DNA from 2 places in the Planococcus versutus genome. Region 2 is predicted to be linked to the other one. Evidence: riboswitches for the same ligand, from Rfam matches in the RefSeq annotation. Region 2 holds a riboswitch; the other holds the start of a gene.
The links. A riboswitch is a leader RNA that binds a small molecule or an ion and turns the genes downstream of it on or off. The one in region 2 is predicted to bind thiamine pyrophosphate.
Positions count from the first base shown of each region.

Region 1 (7,983 bases), 880 kb from region 2:
CTGTGACAGGTCGTTTATTTGATCGATTTGGTGCAAAAGTATTAGCAATACCTGGACTTTCACTTGTTGTTATCACGACTTATATGTTCAGCCAATTAAGCTTGGATTCCAGTTACGTCAACATCATGTTGATTTACACGGTGCGGATGCTCGGAATTTCAATGGTTATGATGCCTGTCATGACAAATGGGTTAAACACTTTGCCTATTAAAGCTTATCCACACGGAACCGCAATCAATAATACGTTGCAACAAGTAGCAGGTGCTGTAGGATCCGCGTTCTTGATAACTATCATGAACACGCGAACTTCTTCTGCTGCAAAAACATTAGCAGCAAACGGAACCACACCAGAAGATATTCAACACTTGGCGATGCTTGACGGCATTAACTTTGCATTTTTCGTTTCTACGTTTATTGCGCTCGTGTCGTTAATTTTGGCGTTCTTTATTAAGAAACCAGTAAGACCGGTGACGGAAGCTGAAAAAGAAATTGTTTATAGACGAACAGAAGTCACCGAATAATAGAATGGCCAGTCTGAATTTCAGGCTGGTTTTTTTATGCGAAAAACGACTCTATTCGGTAGTGTTTTTTTCTGTTTCAAGCCTACGGAATACTGATAAATTTCGAGTTTTAAAAAAGACGGTGAAACCGCAAATATGGTACACTAAAAACATTGAAAAGAAGGTGGAATCGCAAATGACTTTTATAAATGAACTAAGTCCGGTATGGAAAGAAAAATGGGAAAAGGCAGGATTTGAAACGGCTATGCCGATCCAAGATCAAATGATTCCTGAAATGTTGGCAGGTAATGATATCGTTGCCGAATCTCCTACAGGTTCTGGTAAGACTTTGGCATATGTTTTACCGATACTTGAGCGAGTGAACCCAGAAAAACCGGCAATTCAAGCCATGATTGTTGCTCCTTCGCAAGAACTATCGATGCAAATCGTTAATGTTCTGCGTGATTGGACAGAAGGAACAGACGTAACCGTTACACAATTGATTGGTGGAGCAAACATGCAGCGTCAATTAGAAAAGCTTAAGAAAAAACCTACAATCGTAGTAGGTACACCAGGACGCTTAAATGAATTAGTCAAAACGAAAAAGCTGAAAATGCATGAAGTCCGTATATTAGTATTGGATGAAGGAGATCAGCTCATGGCACGTGAGCACCGCAACATTATGAAAGACTTGATTGAAAAAACACAGCATGATCGTCAATTGGTTCTTGTATCCGCAACCATTACAGAAGAAATCGAACTCGTTGCAGAACGTTTAATGCAACATCCGACACGTCTTCAAGTAACTGCAAAAGATTTGCCGATGTTTGGCAAAGTGACGCATTCGTTCATTAAAGTGGATGAGCGCGATAAAACGGAACTTTTGCGTAGCATTTCGCATATTCCAGGCATGAAAGCTTTAGCGTTTGTTAATAACTTAGATCAATTGCTTATGAAAGAAAATAAGTTAAAGTTCCGTGATGCTAAAATTGTGACATTGCACTCTGAAATGAAAAAAGATGAGCGTAAAAAAGCACTTGATGCTTTTCGTAAAGGCGAAGTAGCTGTTTTGATCGCGACAGAAGTGGCAGCACGTGGATTAGACATTGATTTAGTGACGCATGTTGTTCATGTAGATGTTCCGCAAACGATTGAGCAATATTTGCATCGTTCAGGAAGAACAGGAAGAGCTGGAGCAGATGGTGAAGTATTAACCTTACTAGCGTATGCAGACGAACGGCATTACAAAAAATTCACAAAAGAATTGCCTTCTAAGCCTGTTCAAAAAATCGTCCACGGTGGAAAGCTGATTGAAGGATCTAGCAAAACCATTGCGGCAAAGGGGAATAAACGATGAACTTTCAAGAAAAGCTGGAGCAATATGCTGAACTAACGGTTTATGTGGGATTAAATGTTCAAAAAGGACAGGTTGTTGTTATTAATACAACAACCGATACACTAGAATTTACACGACTTGTTGTAAAAAAAGCGTACGAGGCTGGAGCCAAACGTGTTCAAGTTAATTACGAAGATCCGGTACTAACACGGACTCATTTTGAGTTAGCACCAGAAGATGCTTTTGAAGAGTTTCCTGAATGGTCTGTGGTTCAGCGTGATGAAGTGATCAACACAGGCGGGAGTTTCCTTTGGATTGATGCAGAAGATCCAGACTTGTTAACAGGCATTCCAGCAAAGCGGTTAGCTAATTGGCAAAAAACGGCTGGGAAAGCATTAGTGCGTTATCGTCAGGCAGTTGGATCTGATAAAGTAGCTTGGTCGATTGTAGCGATTCCTTCACCAAAGTGGGCACAAAAAGTATTTCCAGATTTACCAGCTGAGCAACAAATGGCATCTTTATGGCAAGCTATTTTCAAAACGGTACGTATTGGTGAAGGAAATGCTGTAGAAGCATGGAACAACCACATTGCGTTATTAGAACGACGTGCGACTCAATTAAACGACAAACGTTATGTGAAATTGCAATACAGCTCACCTGGAACAGAGCTAACGATTGAACTTCCAAACAAGCATATTTGGATGACAGGTGCGTCAAAAACACCTCAAGGCAATGCGTTTATCGCGAACATGCCAACGGAAGAAGTTTATACAGTTCCTTTAAAGCATGGAGTAGATGGCACAGTTCGGAATACTAAGCCTCTAGTTTATCAAGGCAATGTCATTGATGGCTTTACGCTGACTTTTGCAAAAGGCAAAATTGTTGACGCGATAGCGGAAACGGGACAAGAACTTCTTAATGAACTGATTACAGCAGATGAAGGAGCAACTTTTCTAGGTGAAGTGGCATTAGTGCCTCATCACTCTCCGATTTCTGATTCCAATATTTTATTTTACAATACGCTGTTTGACGAAAATGCGTCAAATCATTTAGCTATAGGTGATTCGTATCCAACTTGTTACGAAGGAGCACGCGATTTGGAACACAATCAATTAACGGCGCTTGGCTTGAATACATCTCTAGTTCATGAAGATTTTATGATTGGCAGTGAACACATGGATATTGACGGCATTACAGCTGATGGTTCAAAAGAGCCCATCTTCCGCAAAGGGAATTGGGCATTCTAAGAGGTGATAAAAATGAAGAAGATTTGGATTGCGGCACTGACTGGGTTTTTGCTGTTTAGTGGTTCAATGGCTGCTCAAGCTTCAGTGAGGATTCCGGCAGCTTACGTAGCCATTGGTGATTCACTAGCAGCGGGTCAAACACCTAAACGCCAAATAGATACAGGATATGCTGATTTAATTGCTCAAGAACTGATGCGTAATCAACCTGTTGCGTTTTACTCAAAAAACTTGGCGTTTCCAGGTTTCACTACCGAAGACGTTTTAGAGAGTATTCAAAGTGATGAAGCCAAAGAAGTATTGGCGTCAGCCAATATAATCACTATCTCGGCAGGGGCGAATGACTTACTGCGTCTCGTTCAAAATGATCCGAAACAAGGCTCGCTGACGTTTCAACAACGTCAAGTAGACTTTGCTCTCAATAAAGCACGAGAAAATATGGATTTGATTTTGGCTAAACTTAAAGAAAACTCACCAGATGCTACCGTTTATGTAATCGGTTATTATTTTGCTTATCCACACGTTCGTGATAACCAAAAAACAGGGACTGCTAAACAGTTAGATCTTTTGAATAAAATTCTTAAACAGTCAGCTGAAAAAGTAGGCGCTGTTTTTGTATCGGTAGATCAATCGTTTGGCACGGATGCTGTAGACAAAGTTCCCAATCCAGCAGATGTCCATCCCAACTTAAATGGGTATCAAGCAATGGCAAATGCATTTTTTAGTGAATATCAAGATGCGTGGACGATACAGGATAATGAATTGCCATCGCTAAATCCATTGTCTTTTGAAGAAATTATAGCAGCACAAGATCAAGAAGACCCAAAAAAACCAGAAGATGACAAGAAAGCTGAAGAAACAGCAGCTCGATCTTCTGATCAAAGCTTAAACGGTTATTTAGCATTGAGACAAGCCATCCCTATTAGCTGATGGAAATTTTCACAACAAAGAAACGTTCGAGCATCATTGATGCTCGAACGTTTTTATTTTAGCGCTTTTTTCCACGTGTCGTGGATTGTTGAGAAGGTGTTTGTTGATTCTTATCTTGTTTTCTATTTTTTAATACTTTGCGAATAATTGGGTACGCGATAGGTCCATATTTTATAGCAGATTTTAATATTCTTCCAATTTTCATTCAAATCTCTCCATTCTTATGTTTGTTGCTCTTTAGTTTCCCAAGTATACCAGAATCCAAACTTATTCTGTAGATTGTGCGTGAGCAAGCAAGATGTTTTTGTATGCGTGAACACTTGAAATCAATACATACTCAGCGTTACCATGCCAATCTTCTCCGCTTGGTCCAAATTCGATTGCACCTTCGCCACCTGTTACGGCTGCGTAATAACGTGTATCGGCAGCACCATGTTGGCCAAACAAAATCGCTTTTTCATCAGTTATTGTTAAAATCGCTTTTTGTAAGCTTTGAATATATGGGTTTTCTTTTGTTGTGGTCAGTGCAGGTGTAGATCCTGACGCTTTGTATTCCATATCGATGTCTAAATTTTTCGCTAGATCAACCAGCTGACGAACAATTTCTTCTTTGTCTTGTCCTGGCATAAAACGGATATCATACGACATTTCGCAAATTTCTGGAACGACGTTATAGCGATCTCCTGCTTTAATAATCGGTAAGTTTACAGAAGGTTGGTCGTAGTATTCCGTAGATTCTTTTCGGAAAGGCAAGTTGGTGATTGCTTGATGAAATGTCATCGCAGACTCTATCGCATTGATGCCTTCCCAAGGTCGACTGCCGTGAGCGGGTTGTCCTTTAAATGTCATATCCATTCGTAAAATACCTTTAGATTGCAAGCCAACTTTTAATCCCGTAGGCTCTCCGCAAATAACGAAATCACCGTGGAATCCTTGTTCGACTAGCCATTTTGAAGTGTTGCGTCCACCAATTTCTTCATCCGTTACAATATGTAATTGTACGTTACGAGTTAGTTTAGCACTGTTGAGCTTAACAAATGCTTGCATCATTGCTGCGACGCCTGCTTTCATATCAGCAGATCCTCGACCGTAAAGGCGTCCTTGTTGTTCAAAAGGAACAAACTGCTCTTCATGTCCTGGAACGACATCGACATGACCATTCCAAATAATCGTCTCGGTTCCTTGCCCTTTAACTGCTGTCAGCATTAAATACCCTTTGTTGTCGTGAACAGTGACATTTTCTCCTTTTTCTGTTAACCAATTGGCGCAATAGCGAAGCGCTTTATTGGCTCCTTCTTTTGTGTCACTTTGTATTTTGATTAGTTCTTTTAACAATTCAATCATGTCCGTGGCAAGCCTTGAGTTCTGCTTGCCTTCACCACCTTTCGACTGTCGTAGCTATTCTTTTCTTTACCCTATGAGTGTATCTTAAAACAGTCTTGCAATAAAGAAGAGGCTTGTGTACAATACAAGAGAAAGTCAAATAATTGTATACACCACAAGGGGAGCTTTAGCTGAGAGTGAACATTCGTTCTTACCCTTTGAACCTGTAAGTTAGTACTTGCGCAGGGATGTGGATAGAAACCGGCCCCTACAACGATGCCAGGCTCTGTCCTGATGTCGTTTTTTATATGGTTTTATTCACGGCCCTTCTGGTGATGTGCACTACACATAAGGAGGAAGTCATGAGAAACAAGAAAGTATTACTAATGACAGAAATTGCGATTTTTGCGGCTCTTGGATTTGTTTTGGATTTTATCTCATTCCGCATGCCTCAAGGTGGATCGGTTAGTTTTGTCATGATCCCAATTGTGTTAATTGCTTTTAGAAGAGGAGTTGGAGCAGGAGTTTTGACTGGGTTATTGGTTGGCTTGCTGCAAATTGTCTCTGGCTTTATCTCAGTGACACCTTTATCTTTCGGTTTTGTCATTTTACAGGTGCTCTTAGATTACTTATTGGCATACGGAGTGGTGGGATTAGCTGGTATTATGCGTGCAAAATATATAGAACATGCACAAGCTAAGCATACTGGAAAGATGCTTCTGACGATTGTGGCAGGTGTGCTGATTGCATCTGTCTTGCGCTATTTTGTCCATGTAGTAACGGGGATTTTGTTTTTTGGTATGTTTGCTGATGGAAATGTAGTCATTTATTCAATTATTTACAATGCTACTTACATGATACCGGTATTTCTGCTAGCTGCTTTTGTGTGCTCTGCGCTTTTTGCGGCAGCACCTAAACTAGTAGATGCCAAAGCTTAAAGTTGATGGAAAAACTGTAGACAACTCGAATTGCTCGAGTTTGTCCACAGTTTTTTTAAGTTGGTTAAAGAAACAACTCAGAAGCCTCTAATTTAATTTTATGGTATAATTCTTGAATAGAAAAGCTTGAAAGAAGGGTATTTAATGATAGCAACTACTGAAAAAGAAATTGAAATGTTAAAAAAAGCTGGACAAATGGTAGCTGAAATTCGTGAAGCGATGAAAGCTGCCACAAAAGTTGGCGTGACGACGAAAGAAATCGACGAGTTGGGCGGCAAATTATTTGAAGAGCTTGGTGGCGTTTCTGGACCAAAAGCAGAATATGATTTTCCAGGATATACATGCATCAGCGTTAATGAAGAAGTTGCTCATGGCATTCCAGGGAGTCGCTTAATAAAAGACGGAGATATTGTGAACATCGATGTTTCAGGGTCTTATAAAGGCTATTTTTCTGATACGGGCATTTCGTTTGTAGTAGGAGAAGGTCACACAGAAAAAGAAAAAATTTGTGAAGCTGCCGCTTCTGCATTTGATCGTGCGATGACAAAGGTCAAAGCCGGTGCAAAACTCAATCAAATTGGTAAAGCAGTAGAACGCGAAGCAAAAGAACAAGGGCTGTTTGTTATCAAAAATTTGACGGGGCACGGCATTGGGAAATCGCTTCATGAAGCGCCGCAGCACATCTTAAATTATTACGATGCATGGGAAACAACTATTCTTAAAGAAGGTATGGTGTTAGCCGTAGAACCCTTTATCTCTCAAAAATCTGAACACATTATCGAATCTGGTGATGGCTGGACATTTATCACACCAGATCAATCAGTAGTCGCGCAAATCGAACACACTGTGCTTGTAACAAAAGGAGAACCAATTCTTTTGACAAAACTAAATTAATAACAACTATGATGACGTCATTAAATAGGTTCGGGTAAAATTCTTGAACTTTTATAGTCAAATTTTAAAAAACTGCGAACACACTCGATTTTACGAGAGTGTTCGCAGTTTTTAAATAGCTGTTATTCTTTTTTTAATTAATAATATCCCCGTCAAGATCACACCACTTAAAAACAAAGAAGCTGTTGTGACTAGCATTTCGCTTGTTCCGTATTTAACAGCAATTCCGATAAATGCCCAAATAAAGACAAATGCAAATGGAATATCCATGTGATGAAACCGAATATGCAAAGCAAGTGCAGTCGCAACAGTCAACATAATTACGGTCCACAACTGATCGCTCAGTCCCCAGCCGCTCCAATTGTGATAGGTTAACACAAATGAAATATTAGCAATTGTCGCTACGCTAATCCATCCCATATTAAGTGAAATGGGTAAGCGTTCGGTAAAGGATCTTTCAGAATTTTGATATTGCAAATAAAGAGCAATCAATGCGGCTAAATAGCCAAGCATCGCGAGTATTGACCATGCAAAAAATTCATAATGCCATAGTAGTAGCCAAGTAATATTAAAAATACTACTTAACACAAAGTACCAAGCAATTTTAAATGAAGGAGTTTGCCCTTTTCTCAAGCGCACCCAAAAAGCAATAATCCAAACAGCCAATGCAAGATAGATGATAGACCAAATTGAAAATGTATAACCGGCTGGTGTAAATAAGACAGATAACCGATTGGACACTTCACCTGTGGTTTGACCATTTATTGGCAAAGTCGTTGCCAAAGTATTTATGACAATCACCGCGATAAAGGCGATTG
Region 1 covers NZ_CP016540.2:917,038-925,020, forward strand. The annotation lists gene I858_RS04550 (MDR family MFS transporter) at 1-521, shown strand, start outside; gene I858_RS04555 (DEAD/DEAH box helicase) at 697-1,857, shown strand; gene I858_RS04560 (aminopeptidase) at 1,854-3,083, shown strand; gene I858_RS04565 (SGNH/GDSL hydrolase family protein) at 3,096-4,010, shown strand; gene I858_RS17185 (hypothetical protein) at 4,069-4,215, opposite strand; gene I858_RS04570 (M20 family metallopeptidase) at 4,278-5,354, opposite strand; TPP riboswitch at 5,502-5,599, shown strand; gene thiT (energy-coupled thiamine transporter ThiT) at 5,696-6,271, shown strand; gene map (type I methionyl aminopeptidase) at 6,416-7,165, shown strand; gene I858_RS04585 (hypothetical protein) at 7,277-7,983, opposite strand, start outside.
Region 1: linked by a shared signal. The riboswitch ahead of thiT (energy-coupled thiamine transporter ThiT) and the one ahead of I858_RS09290 (YkoF family thiamine/hydroxymethylpyrimidine-binding protein) in region 2 are both predicted to bind thiamine pyrophosphate.

Region 2 (7,983 bases):
CACCAATAAATACGTTTCCAGTAAGTTAGAGTGCTGGTCTTCTTCAGCCGTCCAAGTGCGTACGAAATCATTTATGACTTCCATTGAATTTTTAAATGTATAATCCAAATGCGAAGTATACCAAGGTAAATTTACTTCTGTAAGTAATGCTGTTTCTACCGCAATAATTACACCTTCTGGAAGCGTTACTTGACTCTTATCCCAAGGAACTCGTTTAAAGGACATGGCCTTGTCCCATGGAATAAATTCGTGATAGCTCCAGTCAATATTTGCAGAGCGTTCCTTATGTAATTGATATAATTCTTTAAGGCGTGGTTCTAAGCGTATATCCAAATCTGAATTTAACATTATCTTTTCTCCTTTAGTTGTTTTTCTAACTTTAAACCATTTGAATTTTTTTAACAAATATAATATAAATCTAGTTATAAATAATTCTCTGTTTCCATAGTCGAATGGTACGTCAACACTAAATCAAACAACTTTTTTAAGGGCTGCGTTTCGATAAGTGACAGGGCTGGTATAGCCCAGACTGCTGTGTAGACGGACATGGTTGTACCAATTCACGTAATCAAACAGTTCAAGCGCTAGCTGGTTAAGCGTGTCAAAGCACATTCCGTTGATGAGTTCCGTCTTCAAAATCTTGAACGTGGCTTCCGCCACCGCATTATCGTAAGGGGTTCCTTTTTGGCTCAGCGACCGTTCGATTTGGTGCGTCTTTAATAGCGCATCGATGCCGGTGTTCTTGAATTCAGATCCGCGGTCCGTATGGAACAGCTTCACGGCTCCCAAGTCGCCTTTGACCGATGCGAAGGCACGTTGAACCAGGGCAGCGTCTTTACGCTCGCCCAGACTGTACCCCACAATTTCACGGTTGTATAAATCGAGAAGGAAACAAATATAGTTCCAGCGGCCGCCAACCTTTACATACGTCAGGTCGCTGACCAACACGGCGTTTTTCGCTGCCGGATTGAATTGGCGGTTCAGCACATTCCGGTATGTCGCTTCATTGGGAGGCGTGACCATCGGTTTGTAGGATGGCAGCGCGTATTTCGATTGGATGCCAAGTGACGCCATGAGGCGTCCAATACGGCGTCTCGAGATCACCCATTTCTTTCTGTTCGCCAACTCTTTTTTCAGCTTGCGTGTGCCATAGACGCGGCGATTCTCGTGAAAGATCGCCCAGATTTCGTCTTTCAACTCCTGTTCTGCTTGGGCTTTTTGGTGTGCTTTTTCTACCGAAACGGAAGTCTCATAGTAAAAGGTGCTGCGGGCAATTTGGAGGACAGTGCACATTGCTGATACTGAATAGAGGTGTTGATTCTGTTGGATAATCTCTATTTTCGTCCCATGATCAGCGCCGCTTGCTTTAAAATATCCACTTCCATCTCCAACTGCTTATTTCGTTTTTTGTAGGCAAGCAATTCCGTTTCCAAAGGGCTTCGGTTATCTTTTTCCTCGAACGAGCCAGTTTGATTGGATTGGGCAATCCACCGATCGAGGGCGGAAGCCGTCAGGTCGTATTCCCGGACAATATCCGGTCGGCTTTTTCCGCCTGCGTGCAGCGCGACGACCTGTTTTTTGAATTCTGGGGAAAATGTTCGTCTTTTTTGTGGCATGGTAGATTCTCCTCACGTATAGTGGACTATTCTACGCCCCCTTATTTTTTCTGTCCAACTAAGTGTAGACTATCCAGAATGGTATATTTGTAAGAAGAATTCGACAAACTTCATAGTAAGTAAACAGTACGATTTGATGAAGTCGTAATGAGGGTACGGATTCCTTAGAGGTTGAGCAGCTATAAAAACTGATGAAGGTGGCGATTGGTCGTGAAAAAGAAATTCCCAATTATTGAAACAGATAGATTGATTTTACGAGAGGTACTAAAAGAAGATTCAGCTGATATGTTCCTCTATTTATCTGATAAAGAGGTAATGAAACATATGGGGCTAGAACCTTTTCAGACCCAAAAAGAGACACTCGATGAAATTGGCTGGTACCAAACCATATTCAAAGAGGCCACAGGAATTAGATGGGGAATAACACATAAAGAAAATGGAAGAGTTATTGGAAGTTGTGGTTTTTTTAATACGCACCCTGAGCATTCCCGAGCTGAGATCGGTTATGAATTAAGCAAAGAGTATTGGGGTAAAGGCATTGCTAGTGAAGCATTGGAAGCTATCATTCATTATGGGTTTCAACACTTCCAATTAGAACGCGTTGAAGCATTAGTCGAGCCTGCTAATTCTGCTTCCTTAAAACTGTTAGAGAAAAACGGATTTAAACAAGAAGGATTATTAAGACATTATGAATTTACTTGTGGCAAATTCGATGATTTATACATATATTCTATTTTAAAAGGTGATGTGGTCACTACTTAAAAAAATTTTACTTATTGAAGAACACTTACTGAGTAATCATTTTAGGAAAGAGTAGCTGTAGCTCTTCTTTTTTGTTTGTATTTATCATCCGACCACTTTTTTCAATCTTCTCTTTACTTCCTTTACTACTTCATCTACACTAGAGCCATCGGGAATAACCCGAACACAAAAACCGCATACGTTTTCTGCACTAGGGGTGCCCACTTTGGCTGAGATGCAAGCGCAAGCTTCGATCCCTTAAAACTCGATCAGGATAATACCTGCGTGAGGAAGTGTGGCGCATTTCTGAAATAATTCTTTTCATTATTTGTAGACTATGGCTGCATCTTCACGGATGCGGTCTTTTTTGTGCAAATTTTTAAGGAGGAATTAGAATATGGAACCACTACAATGCGGTATGAGTCCAATTGTCGGATTTCGTTTTTCACTCCATCCGATGGCTAGTAATTTTGTCAAAGTAATTAAAGGAGCGTTAACCGACATCGACACCTCGAACGTTTGGTTGCATACGGATGATGTTTCGACAATTATACGCGGTAAGCAAATTCACGTTTTCAATGTTGCCAAAGCACTGACGTTGCACACAGCAAAAACTGGAGAACATGTCGCACTTTCCGGTACCTTTTCGATTGGCTGTCCTGGTGATTCGTCAGGAGATGTCTTTTTAGAAAAAGATGATGTGTTGTTAAATACAGACAAAACACAACAATACGTGTCATCTCAATTTGCGCTGTACCCAATGAACAACCCAGATTACATGGCGGTTATTTACCATGAAGTTGAGCGTGCCAAACAACAAGGTGTTTTTAATGACTCCATGCATTACGCAAGTGGTATTGACGGCGATATTCATGACGTATTCTCTTTTTATGAACAAGCATTCACTAATGCCCTTTCCGACAAACATCGCCATTTGGTGATGACTGTGTCCATGAGCATTAACAGTCCGTCGCACGGAGGTTCGTAAAATGCTGAAATCGTGGAAATTAAAAGAAGTCATTTTGATGTCATTATTTGCAGTTGTCTTTGGTATTGTCTATTTATTGTTTGTTCACGCAGCAAACATTTGGGCAGCTGTAATTGGTCCACTCGCTTATGAATGGATGTTTGGCATTTGGTTTATTGTATCAATTATCTGCATGTATATTATTCGTAAGCCTGGCGCTGCCTTTCTTTCTGAAACGATAGCTTCAGCCATTGAAGTCCTCATTGGTAATGCCGTTGGTCCACGTCTTATTTTATCTGGCGTCATTCAAGGACTTGGCGCTGAAGCCATATTTGCAATGACCGGCTATAAACATTTTAATGTTTTAGTGCTCATGCTTGCCGGAATTGGCTCAGCTGTTTTTAGCTTTGTTTACGGTTACTTTATTTCAGGTTATGCAGTACTAGATCCGTCTTTTATCGCATTAATGTTTACAATTCGTGTCCTTAGTGGTGCGATTATTGCAGGAATTGGCGGGAAGTATATTGGTGACGTTTTACTTGCGACTGGCTCACTTCGGGGTTATGCCATTTCACGTACGAAAAAAGGTGATATCAATGTCTGAAGAGATTTTCTTTTTAAACAGGCTTTCTTTTCGCTTTCCTGAAGATGAGGAAAAAACCTTAGACAAGCTTTCATTCTCGGTTTACCGAGGTGAAAAGCTTGTCATTTCAGGGCCCAGTGGTTGTGGAAAAAGTACGCTTCTTTATTTATTGAATCGCTTGTACCCTGACAACTGCGACGGCATAATAGATGGGGAAATTCTTCTATTTAAGAAAGCAGCTGATGAGTATGCACCTGGGGAAATCAATCACCGCGTCGCGACTGTCTTTCAAGATCCCGATTCACAGTTTTGCATGCCAACTGTTGAAGAAGAACTGGCATTTACACTAGAAAATTTGCATACACCATTTGAAGAAATGAAGATGCGCATCATAGAAGTTCTAAAACTAACAGGATTAATACATTTGCGAAAAGCTGTAATCCAATCTTTATCTGGTGGAATCAAACAACGCATTGCAACTGCTTGTGCGTTAATCATGGATCCTGAAGTGTTATTGCTTGATGAACCACTTGCTCACTTGGATCCTTACACAGCCAGACAATATATCAACTGGCTAAAGGAGCTACAAGTAAAATCGAAGTTGACAATCGTCGTGGTTGAGCACCGGTTGAGCAGTTGGGGAACCTTTTTCGAAAGAGAAATTCAACTTGATAATAATGGCCATTTAGTAGCTGATCGTCCATTTGTATCAAGAGAACCGGTTGTATTTCCACAACGACAGTGTGCCATCCAAGAGAACACGGCGCTACATGCTGAAAAGCTATCCGTGACGATCAAAAACCGACAATTGCTTGCTCCTCTCTCTTTTCTAGTTGAGCGAGGCGAAGTAGTTGTTATTGCAGGACCTAATGGCAGTGGTAAATCGACACTCGTAAAGACGTTATGTGGTGTTTATAAAAAGACAACCGGTACGATCGAGTCAGATAGCATTGGTTACGTTCCACAATCCCCTGAGTATTTATTTTTAACACAAAAAGTTAGCGAAGAAGTCGCTTATTCAAGAACTTCTAGCCGATCAGAACTTGCAAAATTAATGACCAACCTGCGTCTGAAGGAAATCGCTAACGTTCATCCTTTCTGTATTAGCCACGGACAAAAAAGGCGTGTAGCAATAGCCGCGATGCTTGCTGATAAACGGTCAGTACTATTAATGGACGAACCAACTTCTGGACAAGATGCTGCAGCACTTTTAGAACTGTTTGAATTAATCGACCGGCGTTCTCACGAAGGCACAACTTTGCTAATCGTTACGCACGATATGGAATTTGCTGCGAGCATTGCTGACTCAGTCTTACTAATCAAAGATGGACAGCTAACTGGGAAATTTGCCGCAAAAGATCTGTGGCAAAACGACAGACTACTGCTATCTCACCATTTACTGGCACCTAAAGGAGTGACACGTCTTGCGGAATCTTTTGCATGACATGAATCCTTCTGTAAAATTCGTTTTGGTCACAGTGTCAATGCTTGTCCTTTCACTGTTCTTTAATCCATGGACGCCACTATTATTTTGGCTAAGTATCTTTTTTTTGCAACTCACAATGAGTCGTACCAACTGGAAGTTGTGGCTTTTGTTTATGATTCCTTTTTCAATTGGTGCTTTCGGCTATTTATGGACCACCGTCGTCTTTGGTGCAGATACAGGTGGAACCATTATTTGGTCGTTTGCAGGAATTGACGTGACCGGTGCGCAATGGGCGCATGCTTTATCTCTTGCCTTTCGCGTTATGGCATTCTCGACATTGTCTTTGCTATTCGCTTTTACGACCGATCCAGTGAAGTTTATCTTGAGTCTTATGCAGCAATTAAAGCTTTCTCCAAAGCTTGCATATGGTGTAATGGTTGGTTACCAGTTTTTACCGGTGATGAAAGATGAATTCATACAAATTCAACAAGCCCAAAGACTACGCGGTGCAGAAATTCAAAAATATAGTTGGAAACGACTCGTAGCCATCCGTCGTGTACTGATCCCAATGCTTACAGGTGCTGTCAGAAAAGCTGAACGATCCGCTTTTGCTATGGAAGCGCGTGGTTTTACAGGTAAACCAAGAAGTGCTTATTACCGACCTATTCGCCTAAGACGCTTAGATGTGTTAATGTCTGGTATTTTTATGACGATCCTACTTGTCAGCTGTCTCATTGGCAGTTGGTTGAGCTAAAATAATGGTCAGAGTGTTCGAAAAGAAAAATCCTTGGACTAAGGATTTTTCTCTTTTTATAGTACTACTTTTTTTGACTTTTATTTTAATAACCTTGTGCAGTATTTTACATGTATAATGACAAAATCAGTTACTCTAGACCATGCTCTTGATTTTGATCTAATAGATATTTTTCTACTAATTTAAGCAGTCAAAATAAACACATATTTTCTAAAGTTCATTCCATAATAAAAAACCACTGCCTCAGCATGCTGACAAAAGCAAGTTGAAATAGTGGTTTTTAACTCTTAGATTCTGAATGATAATCGGCTTGGTCTTGCGTTTATTTATCATGCTTTTTTCTATTAATCAGATAAACTAAAAAAGCAATACACACAATGATTATTGCAGTTATCCAATTGATTCGTCCTGCTTCTTCATCTAAATCTGCTTTGACTAACGGGGATTTTGTTTCAGTTATTGATACTCCCGCAATCTGCGTTTCAATCGCTATGTATTTTGAAAACACTTGCTTTGTGCGGCTACCCAAAAAAAGAACTTCAGCTGGGCATCTACTTGTCGACTGCTTAACCTTTCTTGATAGTGACAGTTTTTGCGACTGAAGATCCATTCGCAAGTTATCAGGTTGTACTTTACTGGCTACAATTACGCTGTTCGATGATTTTTCATACACCTCATCGGTCATAGCTTGACCAAACACGATTAAGCTCAGCACAAGCAGCAACATCAGTTTCTTCATCTGTCTCCGCTCCAATTTGACCGTTTTTTTCAGTAATGCAGCTATTTTAGTTAAAAATTTACTAACAGAAACTCTGTGCAAATACTAAGAATTCATCGGCAATTAAAGTTCTACAGGTGCTGAGCAGAGCATCTGCAGAACTTTAATTGCCGCCATAAATCGCTAAAATCATTTCATTTCTTAGTTTTTAATTGTTCTAATTACCATTCTTATTCCCTTAAAAATTTCATTTTACGGGAGCCTGTACTTTATTGTCTATCACTAATTGAAGATTCTTTTATATGATATCATAGTTGAGAATGATTATCAATTTCAATAAGTATTTTAGCTTCTGTCAAAAATTTATGCATAAAAAAAGAACTGATTTCTCAGCTCTCTGGTGTTCCATATGTGATGACGTCTTCATCTCGTGCATTAATGCCATTTCTCACATGGACGATTGTACGTAAAATCAATTTTGCTTTTGGATGTTCAAGTGACCATCGTTCATCTGGTACAATTTCAAACTGTTGCATAACTGTATCTTTTGACTTAACAGATCCTGCAAACTCCATTGACTGTTTTGCGATGATCGTTTCATAAAAATCAAAATCACTATCATCTCGTGTATCTTCCACAAGCCTAATTACATTCAACTCGATAAAGTCAATTGTTTGCTCACCGTCGCCTCCATCCAAGTAAATCGTTCCATTTAATGTTTCGCCTTCTTCTAAATGCGGCATTTCTACTACTGTGTTTACTTTTAATGACCCTATGCCAATTGATGATAAAAAATCTTTAAACTTCATAGCCTAGAAACCTCCACTTTTTATTAGTCCTTGTATACCACAATTCATCTAAATTTAAACAAGTTTATAGTTCTGTATAGTTGTATTGATTTTCTAAATTGGTTTCGTGTCTATTGTATCGACGTTTAAATAACTTATAAAAATGAGAAACTAATACTCTTAATAATGCATACATAGGAATACCCAGAATAACTCCCACAACTCCAAATAACGAGCCCGCAGTTAACAACACAAAGATAATCGTCACTGGATGAACAATCATCGTTTTGCCCATGACTTGAGGAGAAATTAAATTCCCTTCTACTAATTGAACTACAGTCCAGACGATTGCCAGTTTAACAAGCATGAATGGTGATGTCACCAATGCGA
Region 2 covers NZ_CP016540.2:1,799,125-1,807,107, forward strand. The annotation lists gene I858_RS09270 (acyl-ACP desaturase) at 1-348, opposite strand, end outside; one part of gene I858_RS09275 (IS3 family transposase) at 472-1,370, opposite strand; one part of gene I858_RS09275 (IS3 family transposase) at 1,370-1,616, opposite strand; gene I858_RS09285 (GNAT family N-acetyltransferase) at 1,827-2,378, shown strand; TPP riboswitch at 2,561-2,666, shown strand; gene I858_RS09290 (YkoF family thiamine/hydroxymethylpyrimidine-binding protein) at 2,755-3,345, shown strand; gene I858_RS09295 (ECF transporter S component) at 3,347-3,928, shown strand; gene I858_RS09300 (ABC transporter ATP-binding protein) at 3,921-5,351, shown strand; gene I858_RS09305 (energy-coupling factor transporter transmembrane component T family protein) at 5,332-6,087, shown strand; gene I858_RS09310 (hypothetical protein) at 6,410-6,826, opposite strand; gene I858_RS09315 (sporulation protein) at 7,195-7,614, opposite strand; gene I858_RS09320 (AI-2E family transporter) at 7,679-7,983, opposite strand, start outside.